2 regions of the Lentibacillus daqui genome follow, and region 2 is predicted to be linked to the other one. Evidence: riboswitches for the same ligand, from Rfam matches in the RefSeq annotation. Region 2 holds a riboswitch; the other holds the start of a gene.
What was found. A riboswitch is a leader RNA that binds a small molecule or an ion and turns the genes downstream of it on or off. The one in region 2 is predicted to bind FMN.
Positions count from the first base shown of each region.

Region 1: linked by a shared signal. The riboswitch ahead of ribD (bifunctional diaminohydroxyphosphoribosylaminopyrimidine deaminase/5-amino-6-(5-phosphoribosylamino)uracil reductase RibD) and the one ahead of O2S85_RS06765 (ECF transporter S component) in region 2 are both predicted to bind FMN.

Region 1 is NZ_CP114176.1:2,986,118-3,002,297, forward strand. Features, by position in the region: gene O2S85_RS15085 (sodium-dependent transporter) at 1-643, shown strand, start outside; gene O2S85_RS15090 (CoA-disulfide reductase) at 749-2,092, shown strand; gene O2S85_RS15095 (hypothetical protein) at 2,274-2,945, opposite strand; gene O2S85_RS15100 (TerC family protein) at 3,199-3,843, opposite strand; gene O2S85_RS15105 (hypothetical protein) at 4,143-4,409, opposite strand; gene O2S85_RS15110 (C45 family autoproteolytic acyltransferase/hydrolase) at 4,500-5,552, opposite strand; gene O2S85_RS15115 (GNAT family N-acetyltransferase) at 5,800-6,279, opposite strand; gene O2S85_RS15120 (ABC-F family ATP-binding cassette domain-containing protein) at 6,404-8,278, opposite strand; gene O2S85_RS15125 (RNA-guided endonuclease InsQ/TnpB family protein) at 8,541-9,677, opposite strand; gene O2S85_RS15130 (helix-turn-helix domain-containing protein) at 9,716-9,883, opposite strand; gene O2S85_RS15135 (IS607 family transposase) at 9,870-10,496, opposite strand; gene ribH (6,7-dimethyl-8-ribityllumazine synthase) at 10,620-11,090, opposite strand; gene O2S85_RS15145 (bifunctional 3,4-dihydroxy-2-butanone-4-phosphate synthase/GTP cyclohydrolase II) at 11,140-12,339, opposite strand; gene ribE (riboflavin synthase) at 12,323-12,952, opposite strand; gene ribD (bifunctional diaminohydroxyphosphoribosylaminopyrimidine deaminase/5-amino-6-(5-phosphoribosylamino)uracil reductase RibD) at 12,933-14,048, opposite strand; FMN riboswitch at 14,239-14,389, opposite strand; gene nagE (N-acetylglucosamine-specific PTS transporter subunit IIBC) at 14,668-16,116, opposite strand; gene O2S85_RS15165 (PRD domain-containing protein) at 16,180-16,180, opposite strand, start outside.
Region 2 is NZ_CP114176.1:1,323,702-1,339,881, forward strand. Features, by position in the region: gene O2S85_RS06690 (YuiB family protein) at 1-262, shown strand, start outside; gene O2S85_RS06695 (hypothetical protein) at 557-751, shown strand; gene O2S85_RS06700 (biotin transporter BioY) at 793-1,401, opposite strand; gene deoD (purine-nucleoside phosphorylase) at 1,548-2,255, opposite strand; gene O2S85_RS06710 (phosphocarrier protein HPr) at 2,493-2,756, shown strand; gene O2S85_RS06715 (cation:proton antiporter regulatory subunit) at 2,954-3,442, shown strand; gene O2S85_RS06720 (cation:proton antiporter) at 3,449-4,627, shown strand; gene kapB (kinase-associated lipoprotein KapB) at 4,735-5,130, opposite strand; gene O2S85_RS06730 (hypothetical protein) at 5,284-5,472, shown strand; gene O2S85_RS06735 (superoxide dismutase family protein) at 5,550-6,116, shown strand; gene O2S85_RS06740 (MalY/PatB family protein) at 6,203-7,372, opposite strand; gene O2S85_RS06745 (glucose-6-phosphate isomerase) at 7,559-8,902, opposite strand; gene yugI (S1 domain-containing post-transcriptional regulator GSP13) at 9,019-9,414, opposite strand; gene O2S85_RS06755 (potassium channel family protein) at 9,519-10,520, opposite strand; gene O2S85_RS06760 (thioredoxin family protein) at 10,617-11,189, opposite strand; gene O2S85_RS06765 (ECF transporter S component) at 11,334-11,921, opposite strand; FMN riboswitch at 12,087-12,237, opposite strand; gene O2S85_RS06770 (TraR/DksA C4-type zinc finger protein) at 12,380-12,739, opposite strand; gene O2S85_RS06775 (hotdog fold thioesterase) at 12,714-13,133, opposite strand; gene O2S85_RS06780 (1,4-dihydroxy-2-naphthoate polyprenyltransferase) at 13,151-14,086, opposite strand; gene O2S85_RS06785 (isochorismate synthase) at 14,257-15,645, shown strand; gene menD (2-succinyl-5-enolpyruvyl-6-hydroxy-3-cyclohexene-1-carboxylic-acid synthase) at 15,645-16,180, shown strand, end outside.

The DNA.
Region 1 (16,180 bases), 1.7 Mb from region 2:
CACGTATAGCTCTTATTTGAAAAAAGATGTTAGTCTGCCTGTTTCTGCGGGTACAGTCGCGATTATGAATATTTTTGTTTCATTACTAGCGGGACTGGCGATCTTTCCAATCGTCTTTGCCACTGGTCTGGAGCCAACAGAAGGTCCGGGATTATTGTTTATGGTATTGCCGGAAGCATTTGCCCAGATGCCGTTTGGGGAAGTCTTTCTATGCCTGTTTCTGTTCCTATTCCTATTTGCCGTTTTGACGTCATCGTTTAGTATGTTGGAGATTATTACATCTGCTTTTACAGCAAACAATAATCGTTCACGGACAAAAGTGGCCTGGATTTCCGGATTTATCGTGTTTATCGCTGGAATCCCTGCAGCATTGTCGTCCAGCACCTTGGCGAATTTTAAAATATTCGGTTTAACCGTATTTGATGCTTCTGATTTTCTTGTAAGCAACATCATGCTGCCGATTGGCTGTTTCTTAATTGCGATTTTTGTAACGTATAAAATGGACAGGGGCTTGGTCAAACAGGAATTTAATTATGGCAAGGAATTGTCCCCAGGTCTTTATCAGGCGTGGTTCCAAATCATGCGCTGGCTTGTACCGATTACGATTATTATTGTGTTTGCGAGCACTCTGGGAATTATCTAATCGACGCAAAACAAAAACAGATGTCGACTCAGCATCTGTTTTTGTTTTGCTTAACTTTCCTCATACCAGGGTATTCTACAAGTAGATCATGCAAAGGAAGTGTATGTGTTGAAACAAAAAATTGTTATAGTTGGTGGAGTTGGCGGCGGGTCAACTGTTGCCTCACAAATTCGCCGACTAAATCAGGAAGCAGAAATTACCCTGTTGGAACAGAATGGACATATCGCGTTTTCCAATTGTGGGATGCCATATTATCTCGGTGGGGTCATTCACGAACGGGACGCAATTTTAACTGATGCTGAAAAGTTTGCCAAAAAATATAAGGTCGATGTACAACTGCATACGATGGTAACCAACATCGACCGGGATAACCAAACCGTTGCCTATCAGCATGAATCTGCTATCGGAGAGGTTTCTTATGATATACTTATTCTTTCCCCAGGAGCCTCTGCTATCGTCCCGCCTATTGATGGAATAAATCGTGACAATACATTTACATTGCGGACAATACCGGATATGGATAGGATAAACGCTTATATTCAGCAACAGAATCCGCAAACCTGTGTGATCGTCGGCGGCGGTTTTGTCGGGTTGGAAATGGTTGAAAACTTAACAGCACGCGGGATCGACTGTACGATTGTTGACCGGTCAAACCATCTATTACATATTCTGGATGAGGATATGGCGGGTTTGGTGCATCGCCACGTCCGCGAACACGGGATTGAACTAAAACTAAAACAATCCGCTGAATCTTTTACAAGTGATGGAAAAACATTACATTTGGACAATGGCGATACGTTAAGTACGGACATGACACTGCTCTCCGTAGGGATTAAACCGAATATCGAGCTGGCTGAAAATGCTGGACTGGAACTTGGTGAAACAGGGGCCATTGCAGTGAATGACGTGATGCAAACATCGGATCCAAAAATTTATGCACTCGGTGATGTCGTCGAGACACGGGATTTTCTAACCAAACAGCCGCGTAATGTAGCACTTGCTTCCCCGGCGCATCGGCAGGCATTTATTATCGCCAATCATCTCTATGGTCAAAAAGTCCCCTATCAAGGAACAGTCGGCTCCGCCATTCTGAGGGTATTTGATTTAACGGTTGGCAGTACCGGTAATACGAGTGAAAGTTTGCAGGATGCGGGGATTGCTTTTCAAACCGTCACCCAGGGTGCACTGTCAAACGCCGGTTATTTTCCTGGTGCGGAGAAAATATCGCTAAAAATTCTGTTTGACCCCGAAAATGGTCAATTATTAGGTGGTCAGGTTATCGGCAAGAAAGGGGTCGACAAACGCTTGGCAGTAATGGCAACCGCAATCAACGGCAGGCTTACCGTTGCTGATTTAACTGAATTGGAGCTAGCCTATGCACCACCTTATGCGTCACCGAAAGATCCAATTAATACGGTTGGTTATAAGGCATTGGCGCAGATGGAATGATTTATGATGGTTCAACGTGATAATAATTTTATATTGTCGCTTATGGTGGTGGCCATATAAATAATTTCACATAAAATATGGAGCATTCCACCCCATAGTTGGTTTCATGTTTCGTAACAACTCCATAAAAAAACAAAAGCCCCCAATTCGTGGGAGCTTTCGTTTTTTTAAGAATCGCCAATTATAAATCTTCTTCAACCCGATAAATCAACTTATAGCGATCTTCGTCAATCAGATCACCGGCAAGCAGATGTGCACCATGCCCAAAAATCACTTCATTATCAGTCATGGCAACAATCATTGCTTTCATACCAGTTTCTATATCTAAGTAAATATCACCAACCACCGGCTTCAATGGAATATCGTCTGCCTGTAACAATGCCGGGGACTCATCCGCTTTTAATTGATCTTCGGAAACCAGATTAAGGTCATAGTACGCAATATCCTGACTGCCTTCTAATTTCCCCTGCACCAATGTCACATACTCACTATGTTTGACACCATTATCCCTTGTTGTCACCACATTACCGTCCTCGATCGTATCCACTTTTTCAATTGCATTCAGGGAGTAGTGATCGAGAAAGTCAGGAGCAGGCTTCGTAATAAGTATATAATCTCCTTTTTCCGGCATTTTGTCTTTATCAATCGTATAACGATGACCATAGAAAATAAATGAATCCATATGTTTCGGTCGGTAAAGATGAATCTGGTTGGCACTGGTCAAGATTTGCTGCATATCCTTTAACCGATATAAGTGGACAGATTTCTTAAACATCGGTTTGACTGAATAAACCTTGTGCAATTCATTTTTGTAGAAAACAAATTGTCCCTTTCTTACCTGAAAAAGCTTCAATTCTGCAACCTCCCAAATAATAGTATAAAGTCCATAATCGTTAGTTTGGATGAATGAAGTAGATGAATCCCGGGTTTACTTTATCCGTTCATTCATAAATTACTTTCCCTTCCTATCAGCCTTGTTAAACTTAATATATGTTATTTTACGGAAAGTAAACGTATTGTACCATGTTTTTATTAGCTTAACCATAGAAAAAATATAAATAAGAACAAGGCTCCCGAATTTTACGAAGGAAGCCTTCCGTGACAACTTATGATTTTCTCCTTTGATTATGTATGAACCCCGATAATAATACGGCAAGCGTCAAAATCACCATGATGGCATACGTGAATGGCCCGTGTTCCAAATGAAGGGCATCCACCACCAGATCGTCCTCTGTAATCATCTCCCCAGCTGTCCACGCGAGAATTGCCGTACCAACGTAGGCAATCCACTTGAATCGCTCCATGACACGTACAATGATTTTGGAGCCGAAAATCATGATTGGAATACTGACTGCAACGCCAAGGGCAAGCAAGCCAAGGTGTCCCCGCGCAGCACCGGCAATTGCCACCACATTATCAAGACTCATGATCGCATCGGCAACAATAATGGTCAACACTGCTTTTCCCAAACTGTTTGCCGATGCAACATTCGTTTTTTCGTCATCATCGGCAATAACATTATAGGCAATCCACAAAAGCAACAGTCCACCAATAAAATGGACAAGTGGGACTTGCAATAAATAGACAATCACAACCGCAAACACAATCCGTAGTACGACTGCCCCAACAGTCCCCATAATAATGGCTTTGTTTTGCTTATCTTTTGGCAATCTCCTGGTGGCCATGGCAATGACGATTGCGTTATCTCCTGAAAGTATGATATCAATTGCGATAATTTTTAATAGGATCATGATCGATTCCGAGGTAATTTCCAGACCAAACAAAGTTTTGAAGCCACCCTTCTGTGCACGCTCTTTATTAGAGGATGTTCAAAAAGTCCGGTAAAAATGACATGCCCCTGCAAAAGAGGTATGCCGACGCCTGAGCGCAAAGCCCGTTTTTAGTCGGCCTTCCTTTGAAGAAGCTCGTTGGCTTGCTTTTCCGCTCCTCATGTACCTTTTATGTACACTCCGGTGCTCAAAGCTACGCCGCCTAGAACTTCTCGGTCCTTTTTATCCTCCTTTTTGAACACGCACTATTATACTATTTTTTATTGGCATATAAAAGAAGTATATCGAAAAGCTTGATCCCCATTCCTATCAACTATCCCTTCCTTCATTCGCTGTGGCTGCCTGGTTCGGGAATTAATCGCAATAATTCCGACTGCAACCAATGCCGACGCGCCGATGATAGACACAGTCAGATGCTCCCCAAGAATAAAGAATGCTGACAAAATCGTGCCAGACACCGAGGTGACAAATTTATAAATGCTAATCTTCCCTGCTTTATTAGATTGTGAATGACCCCACCTTACCATCTTGTCCAGCTGTCCCAAGCCCTTTACGCAACATATTCAGACTTGCATTGTGGTCGCGATCCATGTTTGTCCGCCCCTGCTTTTCATTGATTAACGGACAGCCTTATCCATATGCACAAATGGCAAGTCCGTATCAACTTCACCTAATACACGTTTCGTCATAAAATCGTCCCCCTTGAGCCATGTTGCAAAATCAAATACTACCGGCTCCCGGTCACCACCTAAAGCAAACCATACTTTTTGTTCTGCAGGTAAATAGCCGGACGTATGAATCGTACCTGACCAATTTTTATACTGATCGGAAAACACACCTTTGTCTGTATCATTCAGCATACGAAACGCTTGATAGGCGTCGGTTATCTCCTGTCCTTGCGATTGCATAGCCTCCAGGCGTTGATATGAATCCGTTAAATGACAGCGGTTTTCATCCTTTAACAGTTCAAAATGGTTGGTACATACATTTGACTGGCGCACCTCAACACTTCTTGGCGTTGCCTCCACAATATACGTTTCCCCGCTTTTATCCAACACGGTATAACTAAACGAATGACGGTGGGGAATTTCCTTTAGCATTGTAACTGCATCATCCACCGTTGCACAGCTTTCCAGTATGATCCGGCCAATCATATTGCAAATAAATCCGTCTCCAGGCTTTTTACGATGCATAAAATTGTAACCCATAGCAAGCCCTTTTTCATTCATCCCATCCATTCGACCGGTAATTCGCTGGGACGGACCAATAACCGCATATCCCTGATCAGCTGGTTGGAATACCATAAACCGCCCTTCATAGGTTTTTGGATGGTAATCATAATTGCGAATCAAGAAATCTTTTCCGGTAAAAATCGAACAGCCACTGCGCACATATTCCAATCGGTAGCCGCCAAATTCCTGAAGCGTGTCCTTGAGATCCCATTCCAATGCATCACGGAGTCCAAGCAGTTCATCCCAAATACCGGGAGCAAATGCTTGTATTGCCTCCTTTGTTTCCCCAATATCAATCGTGAACCGCGGCCGTCTAATCTTCCACTGTCGCTCACGATTTTTTATCGTTAACGAATCCTTTAGTAAAGTTCCTTGTTTATAACCAAACCCATAATGTGTACCGCGAAATTGAATAATATCACTAAAAATCTTCTTCACCCTTACACCCCATTTCATCACTACACCAGTTTACAAGAAACCAGGAGAAAATGAAACCAGACAGACCCCGCGTCCCACTTTGAACGGAATAAATAATACAAACGCTTAGAAATCTATGGTATCCAGACCTAAATCAATTCATAAAAATAAAGGATGCTACATATCATGCATGACCATATGTAACACCCTTTAAACAGACGCCGTACAAAGACATAACTGTAATCGTTATTCATTGCAAATTATTCCTTTACGATAATTCTTTTATATACCAAGCATCCATAGCATTATGCTCTGAACCGTCCAGTGGTCTTTCAAGTTGTTGGAAACCTAATTTAATGTAAAGGAGATTAGCTACTTTAAGCTTTTTCAATGTTTCTAAGTAACAGCATGTATAGTGTTCCTTGGCGAAATCGAGTGCTACTTTCATCAGCTCCCTCGACAGCCCCATACCCTGGGCTTCAGGTTTAATGTATAGTTTTTGCAGCTCGCAAATCCCCGTCTTAAGTCCAAATGGTGTAATTCCCACCCCACCTACTACTTCATCTTGATTATTCACCACAACCCAATACTTTGCATTTGATTGTTGCTTGTAAAATTGAGCTAGACAGCCTAGTTGAGGGTCAAAATAGGCTGTTCCTGGAATATTTAACTGAAATGATTCCAATGAACGTTTAATAATTTGCTCCATTGTTTCATTGTCTTTTTCTTCAATTTCACGAATCTGCATTATTCATCCCCCGGATAGTAATAATTTAATTATTAGGCCCTGTCCAACCTCGGTAGATTCTCCTTTTTGAACACGCACTATTAGTCATACCGTTCGCACCAATTTAAAAGGGGGTCGTTTGCATCTACTCCACCAACTCAGACAATTCCGCCCAGCGGTCCATTTTTGCTGCTAGTTGTTCTTCAGTCTGCTGTTGCTCCTCATATAATTCTTGCACCTGCTCGAGGTCGCTTCCAGCCACAGCAATTTGTTTTTCTAAATCCGCCAGTCTTGCTTCCAATGCAGCAATTTCATCCTCGATTCCTTCCCATTCGCGCTTTTCCATATAGGACAATTTTTTCTTCTTGGTCGCTGGTTTTTTCTCTTTTTTCTCTGTAACTGACTCCTTGGAATTCCCCTGATTTGCCTGTTCAGCCGCTTGCTCCAAGTATTCGGTATAGTTACCATTGTAGCGGGCAACCACTCCATTACTGCTGAATACCAATAAATGATCGACCACCCGATCCAGGAAGTAGCGATCGTGAGAAACAGTAATAACAACGCCAGGAAATTGTTCCAAATAGTCTTCCAGTACACTTAATGTTTGGGTATCCAAATCGTTCGTCGGTTCATCCAACAATAATACGTTTGGTTCGGTCATTAATACTTTTAATAAATACAGCCGCCGTTTTTCCCCGCCTGACAGTCTGCCAATATAGGTCCATTGCTCACTTCGGGAAAACAAAAATCGTTCCAGCATTTGCTCGGCGGTAATGACATCTCCATCTTTGGTATGAACTACTTCTGCAACTTCTTTGATGTAGTCAATCATCCGCATCCCATCATCAAGCTCTTCGTCGCCCTGTGTATAATAGCCCAGATTGACCGTTTCACCAATTTCGATGATTCCTTCATCAGGAGCAATCCGTTCGGCCATGATATTCAGCAGTGTTGATTTTCCAGAGCCATTAGGGCCAATAATCCCCAGCCGCTCTCCAGGCACAACAAGGTAATTAAAATCAGATAACACTGTTTTACCATCATAAGACTTGCCGATATGCTCGAGTTCCATGACTTTTTTGCCCAACCTGGTTGAACCCGCTTGGAAAGAGACATCTTGTTTAGTCGTATCAAAGGTCTTTTCCTTCATTTCCTCGACACGATCAATCCGGGCTTTTTGCTTGGTCGAACGAGCTTTGGCTCCGCGTTTTAGCCAGGCAATTTCTCTTCGGAGTGTATTCTGATGTTTTTGTTCCAGACTGTGTTCCAATGCTTCCCGTTCTGCTTTCTTTTCCAAAAATAATTCATAGTTACCGGCATACGTGTACAAATTACCTTTATTCAATTCAAAAATACGATTCGTTACCCGGTTCAGAAAATAACGGTCGTGCGTAACAAGCAATAATGCACCTTGATAACTCGCTAAAAACTTCTCCAGCCATTCAACCGTTTCATTGTCCAAATGGTTGGTCGGCTCATCCAGAATTAATAGATCTGCCGGCTGAATCAGCGCCTTGGCAATTGCGACCCGCTTTTTTTGTCCACCGGAAAGTTCACCGATATATTGATCAAATGCCGTAATCCCCAATTTGGTTAACACCGTTTCCGCCAGGGTATTGGCCTCCCAAGCGTCGAACTGATCCATTTGCTGTTGCATGGTTAATAGATTTTCCTGTGCCTTCACATTTTCCGGATCTTTTTCCAACTGCTGTAATGCTCGCTCATATCCGCGCATCACCTGCATCACTTGGGAGTCGCCGAAATAAATTTGTTCCAGCACCGTTAAATTTGGATCCAATTCCGGTTCTTGGGCCAAATATTCAATTTGATAGTCTTTCCCATGATGAATGGTTCCTTCTTCAGCTGATTCAATTCCGGCAATGACTTTTAGAAAACTGGATTTGCCTGTACCATTGACACCAATTAAACCGATGCGATCCTGATCCGCTATCGAGCAGGACACATGATTAAATAATATTTTCTCACCAAATGATTTATATAAATTTTCAATTGTAAGCATTGATTTTCACCCTAACTGCAAGCTGGCATAGTCACACTTTTTATTCTATCATAAAGTGAAATTTCATTCAGTGGGGGGTTCCTTTCCGTTTCTCCCAACTGATCTGAAGGAACACAGTCCGTCAATGCGTGATAAAAACGAAGATACAGTTAGCCTGCATCCGCACTCCTTTGTCTATTTAAACCTAACCGAAATTAAGCCTAAAATTAATCAAAGACCTCTTCTCTGTTACCAAGAAGAATGTTTGTTTCACCCCTCGGATTTACTTCCCGAGGCCAGCAGATGGGGTCAAACCACAAGCAATCTTTGCCTGTTTAAAATCCCACCACACTGTATACATAGGGGATTCCACACCTATGTAGCCTGCGCGAGGCAATCGCTTTTTAGCTTTCTTTCCGATATTAACTGCACTGTTGATATCTCTAGAAAGCGTTGTACCGCAGTTTACACATGTAAAGTTGCGAATGGATGGATCTTTTTTCTCTTTATTACCGCAGACACAACAGGTTTTGGTTGTGTCACGTTCATCAATCTTTTGATAATGCTTGCCACTTTTCGCTTGCACCCAATTTAATATACGGCGAAACTGTCCAACTGGAGTTTGATTTAACATGGCCCTTCTCATCGTCCCGTACTTTGTCACATCGGGAGTCGGAGTATAATCACCAATGTAAATGGCGTCGTAACGCTTGGAAAAATAATGCGCATAGCTAAATAACAACGTCTTCATTTGTTCTCGACGTTTTAATTGCGCCTTTTCCAAAGCATGATTGAGTCTCTTCCAACGTTTGCTCGGCTCAAAATAGGTGACGTTTGGGGTGCATACCAGCTTATTAAATTTTTCACATTTGTCCCGTTTTGATTTGATTTCATCGATTCGTTTATCCCAATACTTTAACAGTGCATTCATTGATTTCAATTCATATGATTTTCCATCACTGCCTAATCCCACCGCCAGATTCTTATGGTTGGGATCAAATACAATAAACGATTGTTCCTCCACCTTGGGGATTTCCTTGGCCTCTTCTATTGTAAAAATGGCATAATACGAATCCAGATCCTTTGTGATGCGAAGGGTTTTGATTCTCTCCGTTTCGCTTAGTTCTACCGCTTCCACAAGTCCAACTTTGATTTTGATGGTCTTCTTAGCCTTTTTATCTTTTTTCTTTAATTCCTTGTATTCTTCATCTGTTAACTTGCCAAAACTTAAGGAAAGCAGATTGGTATCCAATAATTTAAAGCCTTTTTTTGGTTCATCATAATATAGCGAAAACCACTTCTTTTTCCATGAACGATATTTTGGTTTCTCATTCATTAATTTTGGATCAAAAAATCGTTCATAGGCATCTTTTAACCGTAATGCCGTATTTTTCAATGGGGAGGAATGGACTTTAAACAAAAATGGGTTTTCCCCTTTTATTTTCGGTACTTCATTCCTCAGGTTTCTGCCGGAAAGCAGTTTTTTCTTTTTTCATTGTGATAATCTTCTTCCACTGCGTCCAGCAATTGATTGTACAGCCAGTTGCACATTCTGGATTGAGAATCGAGTAACTGCTTGTTTTCTTTTGTAACCACCAACCGTACCTTTTTATTATACGTAAGCATGGCCGTTGTCCTCGATGACCTGTTTCACCGCTTGTTGCAGTTTCTTTCGCTTGTGACTTCTGCTTCCATACAAGCGGCTGCTGAAGACAGTAATAATGGAAAGCATATCCTCGACTAACTCCTGCTCATATGTTTTATCCTCTGTATGGTTGACGATTTCAATTTTCACATGATGGAAGGCACATATTTGTTCCAACAATTCATACCCAAAACGTAGTAACCTATCCTTGTAGTTGACGACAACTTTCTCCACCTGATTGCTTTGCGCCAGCCGGATTAATTCCTTTAGCCCCTTCTTATCGTCATTCAAACCACTTCCCAGATCTTTTATAATACGAAACTGATATCCATTTGCCGAACAATACTGCGAAACGGTATGGACCTGCCTTTTTAACTCTTCCTTTTGGTTCGATGATGATACACGGCAATACCCAATAACAATTTTGTCTTGAAGTGGTTTCAAATCATGCTTGATAGCACTGAGGTCTTCTACAGCATATCTTCTATGGCCACCGGTGGTTCGAGAGGATGTTATCTTCCCCTCTTTTTCCCACCTTCTTAATGTAGTGGGATGAACACCAAGTATGCTGGATGCTTCATCGATGGTATACATGTTAGCGATCCTCCTCATTTTATTTCTACTTACAAGGTTCGACATAAAATGGGAGAATCCTGCTAAAAAGTAATTAATTTTAAATAATTTAGATTAAACTGTTTTGATACCCCGCTTTAGAAACTATCCTTCTATTTGCGCCACAAGATTCGCCATCTCAATTGCTGCCACAGCGGCATCTGCACCTTTATTACCAGCCTTGGTCCCGGCACGTTCAATCGCTTGCTCAATCGTGTCCGTAGTTAAAATTCCAAAGATAATCGGTTTGCCCGTTTCCAATGACACATTTGCAACTCCCTTAGCCGCTTCATTACAAACATAATCAAAATGGGCTGTTGACCCTCGGATGACCGCTCCTAAAGTAATGACCGTATCATAATAATTCGAATCTGCCATTTTTTTTGCAACAAGCGGGATTTCAAAGGCACCGGGTACCCAGGCAATATCCATGTTTTCTTCCAAAACGCCATGCCGCTTTAACGTGCCGATCGCTCCATCTAATAGATTACCCGTAATAAATTCGTTAAAACGTGCAATCACGATCCCAACTTTTAACTCCGTACCAACCAGACTTCCTTCGTATGTGTTACCCATTCGTTTCATCCCTTCTACATATGTTTGATACTGCATCGAGCCACTTTTTTTATCCATGCAGGCCCAATAAGTGACCCATCTTTTCCTGTTTTGTCTGCATGTATTTTTCATTTTCCACACGACGGCCGGCTTGCAACGGGATTCTTGCTTCTACCTGAACCCCATGTGCCGCTAAACACCCCATCTTCTCCGGATTATTGGTTAGTAACTCGACCCGATGCACACCCAAATCCAGTAATATTTGTGCACTTACGTCATAGTCACGTAAATCGGGGGGGAATCCAAGCTGCTCATTCGCTTCCACTGTATCCATCCCATTTTCCTGCAGTTTATAGGCCCGAAGTTTATTAAGCAGACCGATGCCCCGGCCTTCTTGTCGCATATAAACCAGAACGCCTTGCCCTGCTTCATTGATTTTGTCCAGTGCTTCATGGAGCTGGTTTCCGCAATCACAGCGAAAGGAACCGAACACATCGCCAGTCAAACATTCGGAATGGATTCGCGTTAAGATTGGCTGATCGCCGGAAATTTCCCCTTTTACCAACGCGATATGTTCTTTATCATCAAGATCGTTCGAATAACCAATCACCCGAAATTCACCAAAGTCAGTCGGAAGTGTCGCTTCAACTTCCCGTTTTACATGTTTTTCATGTTTTTTTCGATAGGTTATCAGATCAGCAATAGTAATGATTTTTAATCGGTGTTGCTCAGAGACCTTCATTAAGTCTGGCACACGAGCCATCGTTCCATCCTCTTTAATTACCTCACAAATCACACACGATGGAAATGCTCCACTCAGTTCAGCCAAATCAACAGATGCTTCGGTATGCCCTGTTCGCACCAACACTCCACCCTCCTTGGCAATCAGTGGAAAAACATGACCAGGTTGCTTGAAATCGGCAGCACTTGCATCCGGATGCAGTAATGCTTGAATCGTTTGTGACCGTTCTACTGCGCTTATCCCTGTTCTTGTATCCTTATGGTCAATGCTCACGGTAAACGCAGTACCAAACGGGTCCGTGTTTTGTTTCGCCATCATGGAAAGACCCAGCTGTTTCGCTAAATTTTCCCTCATCGTTGTACAAACGAGCCCTTTCGCATGGGTAATCATAAAATTAATCATTTGCGGTGTGGCTTTTTCAGATAATGCAACCAGATCGCCTTCATTCTCCCGGTTTTCATCATCGACAACAATAATTGGTTTCCCTTGTTTTAAATCGGCAATTGCCTCATCAATGGAATGAAACATGCTTCTCGCCCTCTTTCTTTATTTGTTGATTCCATATGTTTTGTACATATTTCGCCAGCATATCGAATTCCAAATTAACACGATCGCCCGGCTCTTTATTACCCAAAACCGTTGCAGAGACGGTATGAGGAATCAATGATAAGGTAACTACTCCATCTTCTACCGCAAAAATGGTTAAGCTAATGCCATCAACAGCAATAGATCCTTTCACAAGTACATAAGTCTCGAATTCCTTTGGGATGGCAATATCATAGTAAATTGCGTTCGCTTGTCGTTGCTTTCCAATTATTTTTCCCGTACCATCCACATGTCCGGAAACGAAATGTCCGCCTATCCGGCCATTCGCTGGCAGGGAACGCTCCAAATTAACGTGTGATCCTGATTCAAGATGTTTGAGCGAAGTTGATTTGATCGTTTCCGGCATCACATCGACTTGAAAATCAGTAGTGGTAAAATTTGTTACAGTCAGGCAAATGCCATTAACGGCAATACTATCACCAACCTGCATATTAGCCGTCACTTTTTCCGCCCCAATTGTTAGTTGAACCGCCTGATCAGTCACACGATCCATTCGCTTGATCCAGCCTTTTTCTTCAACAATTCCGGTAAACATCGTCATCATCCTTTCGTGGAACAGCAGTAATTTTGATATCCTGACCAATCGTTTCAACCTGTTTAATTTCCAACTGCAATGCATCTTTTAGTCTTGCAAATCCCATCCCGGCAAATGATATTGGCGCATCTGCACCGCCAATAAGCTGGGGCGCCATGTACAAAATGAATTGATTGATCCGTTTTGCTGTTAAAAATGAGCCATTAACGGCAGCGCCACCTTCCACCAATACAGACGAGATTTGCCTTTCTCCCAAATACCGCAGTACATCGTCAATATGTACCTGTTCACTTTCCATCGTAATGACTGTCACTTGATCATGATTGGCAAATTGTCCTATTCGCTCGCTGGTTACATCGTTTCCGGTAAAAATAAGTGTTTCTGCTTGTTGATCGGTAACCACATTGGCATCTAAAGGAGTTTTTAATGTCGTGTCCAAGATGATACGGATGGGATTATTCCCATTATTGCCAATTCTTGTGGTAAGACTCGGGTTGTCCGCCAATACCGTGTTGACACCAACAAGAATGGCATCATGATTATTCCGATACAAGTGTCCATCCCGGCGTGCTTCTTTCCCGGTAATCCATTTACTGTTACCAGTGACGGTCGCGGTTTTTCCATCTAAACTCGTGGCTGTTTTTAAGGTTACATAGGGCATCCCCGTAGTTATATAATGAAAAAACACCTGATTCACCTGCTCTGCTTCAGCTTGTAATACACCAACATCAACAGTTATTCCGGCCCGGCGCAGTTTCTCAATCCCGCTGCCGGAAACCTGTTGATTTGGATCCGCCACGGCAATAACGGTCCGGCTGATTCCTTTTTCAATAATGTAATCTGCACATGGCGGCGTCTTGCCCGTATGACTGCACGGCTCCAGTGTGACATAAATCGTCGCACCGTTTGTTTTTTCCCCAGCCATATCCAGTGCGTGGACTTCCGCATGGGCTTCACCCGCTTTCAGATGGGCACCAAAACCAACAATCGCTCCATCGTTGACCACCACCGCACCAACAGGCGGATTCGGGCTCGTTTGTCCGGTTACTGCTTTAGCAAGTTGCAATGCAAATTCCATATAATCTTTATCCTGCAAAATAACGACCTCCCCTTTTTTCAAATACAAAAAAGCCTCTGAAATCAGCTTCAGAGGCGTGTTAGGGTGAATTTTAAATAAACAAGCACATGAATCTATCATGGTATGCAAAAAATGGCAAATAGAGATCACTGGATATACCAATAACCCGCTTGCAAGCATCAACCATTTTCAATCATGCTTGTTATCTAAATTCCTTCTCCCATCCAGACTTTAACTGTCGGTTCTGGAGTTGCACCAGATCCACCGTTTGGTTTTGACAACCGTACGGGTCACGGACTTAAAGCATACGACTGCTTCTTACCGTCGGTCGGGAATTACACCCTGCCCCGAAGGAACTCGCAATATGAACTTGTATGTTATTTATAACGCAAATTTAGAGAAACTGCAAGTATTTTATATGACTGGATTTGGGAGAGGTCTAACTGGAATCGAGAGGAAGAGAAAACATCCATTCACAGTGATGCGTGAGGGAGATATTCCACACGCCGCAAAGGTTCCGTGCATGGTGTTCGTTTGCGAAGATATCCGCTACCCATATAGCAGGAATGGACATAAAAAAACACCCTATCTTTCAGCAAAATAGGGTGTTTTTGTATCTTATAATCCAAGACTTAGGTTATTTCACATTACGGATTTTGTTCACTTCATCGGCAACAAATTGTACACTTGTTCCAACGATGACCTGGATACTGTGTTTTCCTACGACGTGAATTCCCGGAACACCTGTAGACTTGATTCTATCTTGATCCACCTTATCCATATCATTTACTTCAACCCTTAGGCGAGTTGTACAATAATCAACAGCATCCACATTTTCATCGCCGCCAAGTCCTTCATAAATTTTGGCAGCCATGACAGCGTATTTGTCATCTCCGTCTGTTGAGGCAACATCCTTTTCCTCCGCTTCCTCTGCATCATCTTCGCGCCCTGGCGTTTTCAGATTAAATTTTGTGATCAAGAAACGGAACAAGAAATAGTAAATAACTGCAAAGACGAGTCCTTGAACAATGAGCATATACGGCTTGTTGGCGATTGAGTTCATAAAACTTAATGTATAATCAACAAATCCAGCGCTGAACCCAAAGCCTGATGTCCAATGAAATGTAGCTGCAATAAACAACGATAGTCCTGTTAAAAGGGCATGGACAACATACAATGCTGGAGCAAGGAACATAAACGAGAATTCAACCGGTTCAGTAACCCCGGTAAAGAAAGCTGCAAACGCCCCTGCCATCATCAAAGATGCAGCTTGTTTCTTACGCTTGGTTTTCGCAGTATGGTACATAGCCAACGCTGCAGCAGGCACACCAAACATCATGATTGGATAAAATCCTGCCTGATACATACCGGTAATGCCTTTTGTTCCCTCACTAGCCAGGAACTTGCCGATATCATTAATTCCCGCAACATCAAACCAGAATACCGAATTCAACGCATGGTGCAGACCGGTTGGAATTAATAGACGGTTAAAGAAACCATACAGACCGGCACCAACTGCTCCCAAACTACTGATAGCTTTACCAAACGCAACAAGCCAGCCGAATACAACCGGCCAAACAAAGAATAAAACCGCAGCCACCACAACCATCGCGGCTGCCGTCATAATTGGCGGGAGTCTCTTTCCACTGAAGAACGCTAACGCATCTGGCAGCTTGACACCACTAAATCGATTATACATCATGGCAGCAATGACCCCGGTTAAAATACCGATGAACACATTATCATTTTGTTCAAAGGCCGGGTTGACGTCCGCTACATCTTTTCCTAATAAATCTGCAACAGAATCAGTTGAAATCAAATTGGTGACTACCAAAAAACCGACCAGACCACTCAATGCGGCGGCACCATGTTTATCTTTGGACAATCCAATGGCAATACCGACTGCAAAAAGCATACCCAGGTTGTCTAAAATGGATGTACCTGCGTTCGACAGGAATGTACCAATGACGTTACCTTCCCAAAAACCTAAAATCCAGTTCCCGAGTCCGGCTAAAATAGCAGCTGCTGGCAAAACGGCAACCGGCAGCATGATTGACCGGCCCAGGCTCTGTAAAGCTTTCATCATAACTGTTTCCCCCTTGGAATTTCAATATAATCGCTTTCAAAAAATATATGATGGTAGTGTACTT
Region 2 (16,180 bases):
AATCGCCTTTATTTTGAATATGTTATTACGTCGTACATGGTTAATGTCATTTATATACCCATTTATAGTATTGATCATTGTCGATGGTATTTCAACGGCAGAATATTTTAAACATCCTGGAGCGGCATTTCAAACAGCGTTTACCAGATTGATTCATTTGACACCAGTCGATATCACGATACTTGTGTCCGGATTCATCGGAACTATCGTATCAGGTTTTGTGATTAAATTTTTGCGAAAAAGCGGCTATCAAATGTTTTAAGTGCGTGTTCAAAAAGGAGGATAAAAAGGACCGAGAAGTTCTAGGCGGCGTAGCTTTGAGCACAGGAGTGTACATAAAAGGTACATGAGAGCGGAAAAGCAAGCCAACGAGTTCTTCAAATGAAGGGCGACTAAAAACGGGCTTGCGCTCAGGCGTCGGCATACCCCTTTTGCAGGGGCATGTCATTTTTACCGGACTTTTTGAACATCCTCTTTAATTTAATTAGGACGAATGGTTGGGTAAATGAATAAAAAATTAGTAGATTGGCAATGATAGCACGAGTGAGGTGCTATCATGAAAAAACTGAAGATTTTGCGCAGGCCTGTCATGGTGTTACTATTTCTAGGAGCTTTTTATACGACACTTACCAGCATTTCAAATGTTACGTTTACAGATGTCCGTAACTGGATGGATCAAAATTCGTCTAAAGCTAAAGTAACCAATCTCGAGCACAAAGATAACCTGGAGGAAAAATCTTTAAGATATTAAATACAACAGATCTCGCTGATAATAGGGAGACCTGTTGTTTTTTATTTAAAGTGGGATACTTTCGGATGGAGCAGTTGCAAGGGAATCCGTTTGGCAATAGTAACCATGAAGAGACTTGCCAGAAAAGCCAGCGCCATATCCTTTACCATAAATGGAACCATACTTGTCCAGGCAACCAGATAGGAAATATCCACATGTAACAGTAAATGCATGATGAAATACATATAAGTGACGCCTATCCCATAATTACACAGCAAGCCAACTCCAGCAGAAAATGAATACCAGGGAACGGATGGACGTCGTTCTCTTTGTTCTACAAGCAACCCGACAAAAAAAGCCACAGCAATAAATGATAAAATAAATCCACCGGTTGGACTGGCTAATATAAAAGGTCCGGCCTTCATACCTGCAAATACAGGAACCCCGCAAACACCGACAAATATGTAGGTCAACATGGAAAATGTCCCCAACCGTTTCCCGAGCATCAAGCCAGCTAAAATGGCGAAGAAGGTTTGCAACGATAAGGGGACTGATGCACCACCAATCGGAACGGCAAGCCAAGGAAACCAAACAGCTATATTAGCTCCAATCGCCATTAAGCAAACAAATACCGCGCCAAAGGTTAAATCGATAGGTCGTAATCCTTTCATATGTACGCTCCTCCTCTCTCTTTTTATAATAGTAAGACAATTAACGATGTATGTCAACTATTTTTTTATGAGGTTTACAAAACCGTTCAAGTCTAATGACCTGAACGGTGAGTTTCGCTTTATGATAGGATCGTTTCCCAAAGATTCTATTTGATGACTGCATCCAAGGCAATTTCCATCATTTCATGAAATGTTGTTTGCCGCTCTTTTGCAGTGGTTTCTTCGCCTGTTAAAATATGATCGGAAACTGTTAAAATTGATAAAGCTTGACGGTCATATTTGGCTGCTAACGTATATAGTGCCGATGTTTCCATTTCAATGGCCAGCACCTTATATGCCGCAAGCAATTCATTTACTTCCTTTGCGTTATCGCGATAAAAGGTATCGCTTGTAAACACATTTCCTACTTTAGGTTCGATGCCTTTTTCCATACTTGTATCATATGCATTTTTTAGTAAGGAAAAGTCGGCGAGCGGGGCATAATCAATTCCGTTGAATACCATCCGATTAATTTGTGAGTCGGTGGTGGAACCTTGGGCAAGGATGACATCACGTACGTGCACATCCTTTTGAATCGCACCACATGTACCAACACGGATGAGTTTTTGTACATCGTAACTCTGGATAAGTTCATTCACATAAATGGAAATGGAAGGAACCCCCATTCCCGTGCCTTGAACCGATACTCTTTCTCCTTGATAGGTTCCAGTAAAGCCAAACATTCCTCTTACCTGGTTATATTGGGTTACATCCTGCAAATATGTCTCGGCAATAAATTTGGCGCGTAAAGGATCGCCAGGCAAGAGAATTTTGTCAGCAATTTCCCCTTGTTGTGCGTTAATATGTACGCTCATTTTTGTCCTCCTCCATAAGATGACCTGTTCAGATCTTCAGCAGATAAGTTTCTTAATATTACAACACAAGATTACCATAACCGATATGGAATGACAAATTTCATTCCCATAGCAGTTTTTTGTTTCATAAAAGTGGATTATTGTATATAATAAGGATGGTGATTATAAGCCCAAAAAGTATGGTATGAAATCATTACATACGAAAAATATTCTATTTGATTGGAAGGATGAGATATAATGCAAGAAAAAACTTTTACAATTACAGCGGATACAGGAGTACATGCGCGTCCGGCAACATTATTGGTAAACAAGGCCGGACAGTTTAAATCCGAAGTCGAAGTGGCCTACAATGGCAAGACAGTTAATTTAAAATCAATTATGGGTGTGATGTCATTGGGGGTTCCTAAAGGCGCTGAAATTAAAATCATCGCAAACGGCAGCGACGAATCCGAAGCAATTGAAGGCATTGAAGAGGTTATTAAAGAACATTTAGGTGAATAGTTAACAATATGGCTAGAGAGGTGACGCTCTAGCTTTTTATTTTTCCTATATACTGAAAAAGATTCCTATTGACTAAAGTTGTATTGCATCATAATGTTTGATTTTTTTGCTCGGTAATTGGCATTTTTGTGCTTTACAATTAATCATAGTCCGGTTAAAGTGAGTTCTATAGAATAATGGGAATTTGGGGTGAAAAAATGAAAGTATCAGTCTCAAAGCTTCCTGGAATTGGGCAGAAGATCTCGTTTAAGACATCTGAAGACAATTTATTGGTAATCATTGTCCATCATACGGGGAAGCGTGAACTTTATTTTTTTGAAAATGCGGATGGTGAAGAGGCAGATTTTGCCATGGACTTGACACCTGATGAAACAAGGGAATTAGCAGCTCAATTACTTGGTGCAACTTACCAGCCTGTTGATGTTGAAAAAATTCGTATGTTCAAAAGCCAGATTATCGTCGATTATATCACGTTAAAAGAAAAATCAATTCTTGCCAATAAGACAATTGAGGAATCAGATATCCGCAACAAAACCGGTGCAACCATCATTGGGATTGTCCATGGAGAAGATGTGATAGCTGTACCTGAAGCGGATACGACATTAAAGCCTGGCGATGTGTTAATGTCCGTTGGAAAAGATGAACAAATTGCTACACTAACCGCTCTATGTAGGGGTGAGGAATGATGCCGTTTGTTTAGTCAGTTTCCACCTTTATTAGATGCTGGTTTAATATTAATTGGAATTTTTATCCTTGCCTATATTGGATTTAAAACCAACTTTCCCAATGTCATTTTGTATATCCTTTTTGGTATTGCACTCGCCGGAATCATGGACCATAATGTGATCTTGCATTTTTCCAGCGAGATAGCAATCGTCTTGTTATTCTTCTTGCTTGGTTTGGAGTTTAATACATCAAGGCTTGGGGAGATTGCCAAGAAAATTTGGAGTTCGGGTCTCCTGGATATCGTGCTCAGTTTAGGGGTTACGATGGTTATCGCTGTTGGTTTTGGCATGGATCTTTTCTCCTCTTTTCTGTTAGGCGGACTTGTTTATGCAACAAGTTCATCCATCACGGCAAAGCTGCTTGATGATAAAGGAAGAATGGCGAATGCGGAAACGGAGTATATGCTTGGTCTGTTAATTTTTGAGGATTTAATCGCGCCGGTAGTGGTTGCTATATTAATTGCACTAAGTACAGGAGAGGCCTTTTCCGGATGGGATTTAGTTATTTTATTAGGAAAAATCATTGGCCTGGCTGCAGTTGCCATTTTGCTTAGTAAAACATTGTTTAAGAACTTCGAACAGTTTTTGCAGAAATTTGAGGATGAAGATTTTAAGATTATTCTTCTGGTTGGTCTTGCGGTTACATATGCAGGGATTGCCATTTATTTAGGTTTATCTGAAGTATTGGGGGCATTTTTGGCAGGTGTCATTCTGTCAGAGGTCAATAAAATTGAACGTGTTGAAGGTGTTGTTACTCCCATCAAAAATCTTATTTTACCAACGTTTTTTGTGTACTTTGGAACCACCATCGATTTTGGTTCCGGGATTCCGATGCCATTATTGTTGGCTGTATTGGTGATCTGGTCCATGCTCGCCAAGATTCTTACTGGTGTAATCGGCGGTAAGTTATATGGTCTGACCAAGCGTGTTTCATTAAGAGCTGGGCTGCAAATTTGTGCACGCGGGGAATTTTCGGTTGTCATCGCTGGCATTGCGACGGGATCCATTAAGGTTTTCGGTGGTATTTACATTGTAGTATCCGCATTTATCGGGATGCTGCTGTTTAACTACGCACCGAAAATTACTACCAAAATTTATGGCAAGCCAACAAAGAAACAACGAAATTTGAAAGTACCGACTCCATAGGTTTACATTTGTGCTGTGAGGTATAGAGCGCACAAGTTCTCTATTCCTTGGGCTGAGGGTATAGGCTATGTCTAAATAAAACAGGATGGTATGGGGGCCATCCTGTTTTATTTATAATAGCTTTTTTGGTAGTCGTTGTTTTCCAGATCGATTAATTTTTTCAATGCTTCTTTACTAAAAGCAGTATCTTTTTGCATTAATTTTTCTTTCATGTTGTTCACAGATGCCTGTAATGACTGGTGATAATCAGGTATTGAATCATCATAAGGATAAACAACAGCTTTGGCCACATTCATTTTTTCGTGGTGTGCCAATGCTTTTCGTGCGTGAAAGAAGACATTACCTTCAGCTACTCCCGGATGGTGCAAATCTCCTTGCATAGGATGCTTGATCACGGCCAATACTTCTACCAAAAAACGATCCCCACGATCTTCTTTTACTTTTCCTATGTAAACACCTGAATTATAATGGGCACGTACTATATCTCCAATATCGACTGTCATGATACCATCTCCTTTATACGTCTCTTTCTATTGTGCCAAAAATAAGAATGAGTTGCTAGTGGGAACTTTCCCCGATTAAAATAAAGGAATCGTTTCCTTGCTTTCATGCCTGGGCAAAGTTTGCTATAATCTAGTTAAAGGACGTGAGGAACGATGATGGAATTTCTCTATTTTCCAGATGATAAAACTGAATATATTCCGGCTATAATCGCATGTGTTATCTTTATGATTCTGGCAACGGTTACCATGTACTTTTTTGTGAAATATTCAAAAAAAGAAAAGCACAGGTTTGAGCAACAGTATGATCAGCTTCGGGAAACCAAAAATGATGACCACTTGTAACGAATCCCTTCTTACCGAATAGAAGGGATTTTTTTTGTCGATACTTGATAAAAAAGCGACAAAAAGGGGATACATATATGCGATATATCGTACTATTACTTATTTTATTTGTTGCCTCGTGCCAGGGGACAGGTGAAAAGACTGTTCGTACTATAGATATGTATAATAAGTCGGCGGATTTAATTGGTACGGCGGTTTTATCGGAACGTCCGGATGGGGTGCATGTAAAATTAAAACTTGCAGGTTTAAAACCTGGATTGCATGGGATTCATGTTCACGAAATGCCAGTCTGCAAGGGACCGGATTTCAAGAGTGCAGGAAGCCATTATAATCCGGAGGGGAAGGAACATGGATTAATGAATCCGGACGGTGCTCACCTGGGTGATATGCCAAATATTGAGGCAAATGGTGATGGTAAGGTAGATTCTGAAATTATGATTCCGGATGCTACGTTATTAGAAGGGAAAAAATCATTGATAAAAGAGGATGGCACGTCACTTGTTATCCACGAAGATCAAGATGATGGTGTCAGTCAACCAAGCGGCAAGTCAGGTTCAAGAATTGCCTGTGGAGAAATTAAAGCAAACCCAAAACCTTCTCACGGAAAGAATCCAACCGATCCAGCAGAAACTAATAAACAATAGGGATAGTAAAAGCGACAGCACCCATTCCTTTGCTGTCGCTTTAATATGTCGGCTATTAACTTCCAGGAAAAGCAATCTAAAAGGTGTTATCTATTCCTTACCGCGTTAATAATCCGCTTGACACCTTCTTCAACAGTCGCCTTTGGACAGGCTATGTTCATGCGCATAAACAGTTTTCCTTCATCACCATATGAAATGCCTGCGTTCAGACCCACTCTGGCCTGCTCGGACATGAATTTCTTCAGTGCGTCACTATCTAATTCCAGTGCTGAACAATCAATCCATAACAGGTATGTCCCTTCAGGCTGGATAACCGTTAGTTCGTTTGCGTGTTCTTTAAACATGTTTGTAACATAATTACAGTTTTCCTGTAAGATGTCCATTAATTCATCCAACCAGGCTTCTCCATGGTTATATGCTGCCTCCAATGCGGTGTTGGCTAATGTATTCAATCCGCTATGTCCCTGTCTATTAAACTGTTCCTCCAATTTTGTTCGCTTTTCTTTATCTGTTGTTATAACGTAAGATCCCTGTAGACCAGCTAAGTTAAATGTTTTGGATGGTGCCATACAAGTTATTGTTTGTTCCGCAATTTCGTCTGACAAGGAGGCGATTGGAATATGATGATATCCCGGGTAAACCAAGTCCGCATGAATTTCATCCGCAATAATAAGTACATCATGTTTTAAACAAAGGCGGGCCATTTCCTGTAATTCCTCTTTCCGCCATACCCGGCCAACCGGATTATGTGGTGAGCAGAGAATAAATGCTTTTACACCTGTATTTAATTTTTCCTCAAAATCGGCGAAATCAATCGTGTAATAGTTGTCTTTTTGTACAAGTGGATTCTTAACGACGATACGATCATGTTGCTCAATTACTTTATAAAATGGAGTATAAACAGGTGTCTGAATTAAAATTTTGTCATTTGGCTCTGTAAAGGTTTTTACCGCCATATGTAAACTTGTTACAACACCCGGGCTAAATGAAAGAAAGTTTGGTTCAATGTGCCACTGATGACGTTTTTCGATCCAATTGACAATGGATGCTTTCACATCGTCATCAATGATCGTGTATCCAAATATGCCATGTTCCGCACGTTTTACAATAGCGTCAATTACCGGCTGTGGTGCTTTAAAGTCCATGTCGGCAACCCACATGGGAAGCACATCAGTGGACTGAAACAATTCATCAGCCGTATCCCATTTGACCGATCGTGTTTGTTTACGATTATGTATCAGATCAAAATTACCCATATAAACCCTCCTGAATTCTATGTTCTTCTTCATCATTATAGCTTAAAATTACATAGAAAAAAAAGCAAAGCGTCTTTACGCCTTGCTTACAGGGGGAATACGAGAAAGTCTTACAATTATATTATTACCACCCCTACAAAAATGTAAACATGATTTTGGAAAAAGTTTTGCCAGATTTACATCAGCTTATTTCAAACGTTTTTCCAGGTTTTCACGCATCTGCTCATAGCCTTGTTTTCCAAGCAGGGCAAACATATTTTGCTTATAAGCTTCGACACCGGGTTGATCAAAAGGATTGACACCTAATAAATATCCACTCATGGCGCACGCTTTTTCGAAAAAGTAAACAAGATAACCAAATGTGTAAGTATCAAGTGCGGGCAGTTCAACAATCAAATTCGGTACTTCTCCATCCGTGTGTGCCAACATTGTCCCTTGCAGTGCCTTCTGGTTGATTTCACTAACCGTTTTGCCGGCCAAATAATTGAGACAGTCCAAATCTTGTTCATCTTTTGCTAAAGTGATATCATGTGTAGCTTTCGTGACGGAAAGAATGGTTTCGAACATGTCGCGCCGGCCTTCCTGAATATACTGCCCCAGTGAGTGAAGGTCCGTTGTGAAATTGGCCGATGACGGGAAAATACCTTTGTGATCTTTTCCTTCACTTTCCCCAAATAATTGTTTCCACCATTCGGCAAAATACTGCAGTTGTGGTTCATAGTTGATAAGCATTTCAATTGTTTTTCCCTTGTTATAAAGGATATTTCGGACGGCAGCATACTGATATGCCGGATTCTTATCAAGTTCAGATTCACTCAGATCATTACGTGCTGCTTTGGCACCATCCATCATTGTATCGATTGACACGCCACTAACTGCAATCGGCAATAAACCGACAGCGGTTAAAACAGAGTAGCGCCCGCCAATATCATCTGGAATAACAAACGTTTCATAACCTTCATTATTGGCCAGGGTCTTTAAAGCGCCTTTTGCTTTATCTGTTGTGGCATAGATGCGTTTTTTTGCTTCTTCCTTGCCATAGCGTTCTTCCAAATAGTTTCGGAAAATGCGAAAAGCAATCGCCGGTTCGGTTGTTGTACCACTCTTGGATATGACATTGATTGATACGTCCTTTCCCTCAAGGACATCGAATAGCTCTTGTATATATGTTGAGCTTAAATGGTGACCAACGAAAATGATTTGTGGCTGCTGCTGACTCGGTAACATATGTCGAAATGAATGGTTGAGCATTTCAATTGCAGCCCGGGCCCCTAGGTAAGACCCACCAATACCGATCACAAGCAGAATGTCGGAGTCTTGCTTAATTTGATCAGCAGCGGTCTTTATCCGGGAAAACTCCACTTTGTCATAGTTTTCTGGTAAATCAACCCATCCGAGAAAATCATTACCTGCCCCTGTTTGATTATGTATCGCATGGTGGGCAGACGCTACGAAGGGGACTAAATTTTCCAATTCATCCTCCTTCATAAATGATAGAGCTTTTTCATATGAAAACGTCACATGTGTCATAGTCTTCCTCCTTGTGATTACTCATCATAACTTTATCGAAAAGAAGTGTGTAAAGCAAGAATATGTAATTAAAAAAGACAGACTCCGTATTGTTATCGAAATCTGTCTTTGTGTTATTATTTCTTTAAAGTGCCTTCGTGTTCTTCTGATTGTTTGATCCATTCTTGCAGCTTGTCTTTTAGCGTGTTAAATCCGCCAGTAGTATTGTCCTGTTCTGTACTAGGCTGCTCTTTGATCGGTTTTTTCGGTTTGTCTTCTTTTTGAGGAGCCTCTTCAGTTGCCCGGATGGATAAGGATACTTTATTATTATCCACATCAACATGCAATACTTTGACAGTTACGTCATCACCTACTGTCAAATAGTCATGAATATCTTTAACAAATCCGTGTGTCACTTCCGAAATATGAACAAGTCCCTGTGTTTCATCGTCTAACGCTACAAATGCACCATATGGCTGTATCCCGGTCACTTTTCCCTGTAATATTTGCCCGCTTTCAAACTTGTCTATCATGCTGAACAACTCCTATATCTTTTCTCTCAGTTTTTTTACACAATAACATATTTTAGCATACATTGTGTTTCCTGGCAAAAAAAATAAGGGGAGGGGGGAGTGAACTATTTTTGACCGGCCATTGTTAATACGATGTCTCCTTGATGTAATTTGAGATTGGCAGGGGGATTGATCTGCCATTTTTGCTTGCGAATGATCCCAAGTGCCATCTGTCCATCAACGAGAAAGTAACCGATTGCTTGCTGATAGGATTTACCGATAAGTGTTTCCGGCAAGTTAACCTGATCAAAATGCTGGCTCGATAACAAATGTAGAATAGTTTCATATGGCTCCGTTTCTTTTCGGTTAAATAATTCATGGTACAACAGCACACTCATAAAATCATTTGAACGAATAATTGTCGACGCACCAGCACGAATAGCATTTTCAATCTGGCTTTTGGAGAGAATCTCAGCAATAATTGGTACATCGTGATTATTACCACGCACTGCGACTGTGGTTAGAATGGTATGATGATCAGCCTGTCGTTCTTTTTTGGTGTGATCGGCAGCAATGATCACGCTTTTGGCAACTTTGATATTTGCTTGATGAAGGGTGACATCTTCAGTTGCATCACCATGGACAAAATGGACTGGAAGCTGTTTGTAAGGTAAATTTGTTAATGTCCGGTCAATGAGAACAATTTCCAGCATGGGATGATTTTCTTTGGTCAAATGGATTAATCGCCTTGTCCGTTCATTCCAGCCGACAAAGATGACGTGATGTTGTGCTTTAAATGCAACCTTTCCCTTGGACAAATCTTGTTCATGCTGAATGGTTGCCGCCGAAATATGGGTAATATAGAAAGTAAGCAGTCCACCACCTGACAGAATTAACAGAATGCCAATCACCCTTCCAATTGTTGTTACTGGAACGACATCGCCATAGCCCACCGTTGCTCCGGTAACAAACGCCCACCAAACGCCGATAAATATGGAAGGGAATTGTTCCGGCTCCACAAAATGAATGACAATCCCGAAGACAATCATGACGAAAAAAATTGTTAATAATAACCTGACAAAAACAGGCAGTCGGAAATAAATATGTTTTAACTGCTCGATATTCATATCTTCACCTGATATCCCCAAATTAGATTAGTATATTTCCATTATGGACATACAACATCAAGGCTTATACAAGGTGAAAATGAAAACTCATCTGTACTAGCGTGAGTTTACAGTGGATTGCAATGTTTGTTTCAGACTGAAATAAACATCATCCCAAAAATCGGAATTGTCACGATATGTTTTGGTCATAAATAATAGCATCTCGTTAAATTTTTCCTGGTAATTAGAGGCATCTTTGTCTGGTAATTGTTCGCGTGCCTGATCAACAAATTGCTGAATTTTGTCCGCCCGTGGCCCCCATTTGGCAACTTGATTTCCTTGTTCATCAATAAAAATAAAAATGGGAATGGATCTTGACTTCCCGTTCGTTAAATATTGATCCATCAGTTCCAGATTCTGATCACGCAGCAGGATTTTAACTGGTGTTTTTGTTTTTTCTGCAAGCCTTAATAAAATGGGCACATTAAGCATCGCATCGCCGCACCAATCTTCAGTTAAAACGATCACACGCAGATTTTTATCGGCTAGCTTTTCAAAAAATACCTCATCCTCATCCGGAACAGTGAAATGATCAAAAATGTGTAATAGATTTTCCTTGTGTTTTTCCATGGATTCAATGTATGTATCTGGTGACATTCCCTGTTCATACCATTGATTTAAATCTACCATAACAACTCCAACTCCTTTGCTCATTTACATTAAATGTACCCAACAAACCTGCATCCGTAAACAAAAGTGCTTCCGGGTGAATGGAAAAAGGAAAGCGTGCAGAAGAACAAATCGTTCCTTTACACGCTTTATTTGACACGTTTTTTATATCATCTTCGTTTGTTTTTGCTCGATCCAGCTTCTTAATTTGACAAACAATGGAACAAATAATAAGCCAATAATGACACCTTTAATCACATTAAATGGAAAAACCAGGAACATGGCTGTGAACCGTTTAACACTTTCGATTTTCATATCTTCCATTCCCATAAACCAGGCATAAACAGGCAAAATGACAAGATAATTTAAAACACTCATGGCAATTGCAGAAATCAATGTTCCGGCAACAAGTCCCGAGATAATGCTCTTCACTCCTTTATATTTATGGTAAAGGATGGCAGTCGGAACAATAAACAGAACACCTGCAATAAAATTTGCTGTAACGCCAACAGGTTCACCGCCACCAACGACCAGGTAGAGTAAATTCTTAATCGCTTCTACAATAACTCCAGCCACTGGTGAAAAAATAAGTGCAGCAATTAAGGCCGGTACTTCGCTAAAATCAATCTTTAAATACCCCGGTAAAAATGGCAGCGGGAAATTCAGGAAAAGCAATAAAAGGGAGATCGTTCCCAATAAGGCCAGAATAATCAGTTTAAGCAATTGTGATGATGATTGATTTTTTGTTTGCATCATCGTATCCTCCTTCATCTGTTATCGATTCCCATCTCGTTGATGAAGGAACTGTCCGTTTTCGTTTTGACACAAAAAACACCCTAAAGCGCCTAATCGGGGCTTTAGGGTGTTTTATTATAACAGAAATAAACATGTGTAATGTTCTACACAAGGAAAACGGCTCGACATCTTCTCCCATCCAGACTATAACTGTCGGTCCCGGATTTACACCAGGTCAACCACTGAACATCTGCTCAGGTGGGTCACGGACTTAAAGCATATATACCTGCTTCTTACCGTCGGTCGGGAATTGCACCCTGCCCCGAAGATGGAATCGATATGTAATTGTTGCATATAGTATACAATGATTTTACTCATTTGAAAAGTAGTTTGTTTTATTTTTTTGCAGTAGAGGGACAGTTTGTTTAAACCAAAAAAAACGACTACCTCCATTTTCAGGCAGTCGTTTTGAACAGTTACTCCTCTTCTACCAGATACCTGGCAGTTGGGTTTGCTTCCAAACGTTCTATTGGGATAGGTTTGCCAGATAATTCACTGACTCCATAAGTACCGTTTTCAATGCGGGCCAAGGCATCATTAATCTCTTGCAGGTGATCTCGTCGCATTTGCTCAAATCCCGCTTCTCGCTCTTGTTCAAATTGTTCTGTTGCCATTTCTGCAGGATGGTTATCATAGTCGGCCAATTCACTGATCGTATTATTTGGGCTTTGATCTTCGTACTTTTTCTTATTTGCAATCAATTCATTTTTCATTGCCAATAATTGATTTTTAAAAAAGTAAAGTTGTTCTTCACTCAGATTTGTATGATTTCCCATGTTCATCACCTTTCTTCTTAGGGACGATTCCAATGGTGCAGCGAGAAATACATATAAGTTTTTCATCTTCATCTGTGATATTAATTTCCCATACCATAGTTGTTTTTCCAATATGTTTGGGAACAGCCTTAGCGGTCACTGTGCCTTCACGTTTACTCCTAATATGGTTGGCATTAATTTCAATCCCAAATACATTGTATTGTTCTCCATCAACATGAAGAAAGGCACCTGCACTAGCAGCAGTTTCAGCCAGGGCGACGTTTGCTCCACCGTGCAAAAATCCTGCTGGCTGGTGTGTGCGATAGTCAACTGGCATGGTCATGATCACAAGATTTTTTTCAAGTGTTATCACTTTCATCCCAAGCGTATCGATTAATGTTTGCGAAAAATCCATAGCTGCCCTCTTTTCAATTAAAATATTTTGCTTAACAGTAACGAAACCCCTAATAACAATCCATAAATGGTATTTGTCTTTCCGGTAGCTACCATTGCCGGCAACATTTCAATTGGTTTGGATTTTCCCTGGAATTTCTTGATTACATCGATTGCCTTGATGCCACTGAAAAACGCAATGATTGACCAAACGGGTAATAATCCATCAATAATGTAATAGGCAGTCAATCCAAATGCAACGACAAACAAGAAGCCTAAAAAGCGGATTGCATTCTTTCTTCCCAGCAGGATCGCAATGGTTTTTCGTCCATTCTCTTTGTCCCCATCAAGATCCCGGATATTATTGGACATCATAATACAACCAATAAGGATAGCAACCGGAATCGATATTAAAACGGTTGAAGCTGTTATGGTCAACGTTTGAATGAAATAGCTGATTCCGATGATAACAGTGCCCATTAGGAATCCGGAAAATAACTCGCCAAGTGGTGTATAGGCGATTGGTAATGGTCCGCCAGTATATAAATAACCGAAAAGCATGCAGCCTAAACCAATGACTGCGATCCACCAGCTTGATACCATACAAATGTATACGCCGAGCAACATGGCGATCCCAAAAAATGATAAGGCCATCCGTAATACTGTTTTCGCTGATATCCCATCGCGTACAATAGTTCCGCCGATGCCTACCGACTCCTCGTTATCCAGTCCACGAGCAAAATCGTAGTATTCATTGAACATATTGGTTGCTGACTGAATCAACATTGAAGCAATCAGCATCGCGATAAACAATGAAATACTTATCGAACCATCAATATAAGCAAGCATGGTTCCGACAAAAACAGGAATAAAGGAGGCTGTCAGTGTATGCGGCCGTAATAGACGCCACCAGATATGCATCCCTTTCTTTTCATTTAAGACGTGTTTTATATTCGTTTGATCAGATGTTTGCATAATATAAGTCCTCCTACAACGGCAATATCATCTTTAGTTTAGGCAAATCGTCATAGGGTGTCAATCATCAATATAGGTTAAAACAGTCCATTCCTTGTGAAAAGGATAAAAAGAGAATAAAATAGAGAGGATAGTTGTGATGATTGTTCGTTTAACGGAGGTAACAAGTAATGATTGAAACGAAGGAAAAGCTGCTGGAAGTTGTGTTGGATGAGGCAATTCACCATGCAAATGAAACAAAGTCAAAGCAGCTTGTCAGTTTTACCAAAAAGATAGATCAAGTGAATCCGCTCCAATTTTTTGAAGCGGCCAAAACGTGTGATATGAATCGGACATTTTGGGCGAGTACAGCGGATGCCTTTTATTTAGTCGGGATTGGTACTGTTTATCCGCTCGTCGCCGGTGAAAATCGGTTAAAAGATATAGAACAGCAATGGAATGAACTAACGGCTAATGCTACTGTTCATAACCCATATCAGGTGCCAGGTACGGGGCTGGTTGCACTTGGTGGCATGTGTTTTGACCCGAAAAAGCAAACAACAGGACTATGGGACAAGTTTAGAAATAGTGAATTCCAAGTTCCGCGGTATACATTGGTGCAAACAAAACAAGCCAGCTATGTAACAATAAACACGTTTGTGACGATGAATGATAGTCCCCGTACACTTGCACAAATGCTAGAGGAAACGGAAAAAAACCTGCTCCATTACACTAAACCATTCCCGGATGAAGCAACCCTGTTGAAAAGGGAGGAAATAGCTCCGCAGCAATGGAAGGAACAGGTGAGACAAGCAACGGAAGAAATTAAGCAACAACATGCTGAAAAAATTGTGCTTGCCCGGGAAATGCGCTTAACTTTTTCCAAACAGGTAGAGGTCACCCCTGTACTAGACAAGTTGTTATCATCGCAAACAAACAGTTATGTCTTTGCTTTCGAACATGGTGATGATTGTTTTGTTGGGGCAACGCCTGAAAGGCTGGTCAAGCTGGAACAAGAGCAGTTGCTTTCCACCTGTCTGGCCGGCACTGCACCACGAGGGACAACACCAGTACAAGACAAAGAGATTGGCAGGACATTGCTTCAAGATACGAAAAATCGTGAGGAGCATGATTTTGTCGTAAAAATGATTGGAAATGCGATAAAACCATATTGTTCAAGGGTCGATATTCCAAACAACCCGGTTATCTATCCGCTGAAAAATTTGCAACATCTGTACACACCTGTAAAAGCAACCTTGAAACAGGGACACAGCATCTTTGAAATTGTAAAAGCACTTCATCCGACACCAGCATTAGGTGGAGTGCCAAGGGAAAAATCATTGACATTTATCCGGGAACACGAATTACTGGAACGTGGTTGGTATGGTGCCCCTGTCGGCTGGCTGGACAGCAATCGAAATGGGGAATTTGCAGTCGCAATTAGATCAGGTCTTGTTCAGGGCAATGAGGCATCAATTTTTGCTGGATGCGGTGTTGTTAAAGATTCGGACCCGGAAGCGGAGTATGAAGAAACGTTAATTAAATTCACACCAATGCTTTCCGTATTGGGGGGATCTTGATGGAACATACAGAGACACTAACACGCTATATTGCGAATTTTGTCGATGAATTGGCAAAGAGTGGTTTAACAGAGGTAGTCATTTCACCTGGTTCGCGTTCGACACCACTGGCTATGACATTCATGGAACATCCGGATATCAGGCAATGGGTGATTATTGACGAACGTTCTGCTGCCTTTTTTGCGCTTGGTATGGCCAAGAAAAACAAGCGGCCGGTTGTTATTGTTTGTACGTCGGGAACGGCAGCTGCTAATTATTTTCCGGCGATTGTGGAGGCACATTATAGTCGGGTACCACTGGTTGTTCTTACTGCTGATCGACCACACGAATTAAGGGATGTTGGTGCACCGCAGGCAATCGAACAGCTAAAATTGTACGGGGATTATGTGAAGTGGTTTAATGAAATGGCGTTACCAGAAGCAGACCAAACCATGCTTGCTTACGTTCGTAGTAAAGCATCACGTGCTGTCCATATGGCAACGGAAGGGAATAGTGGTCCGGTTCATTTGAATTTCCCTTTACGTGAACCACTGAT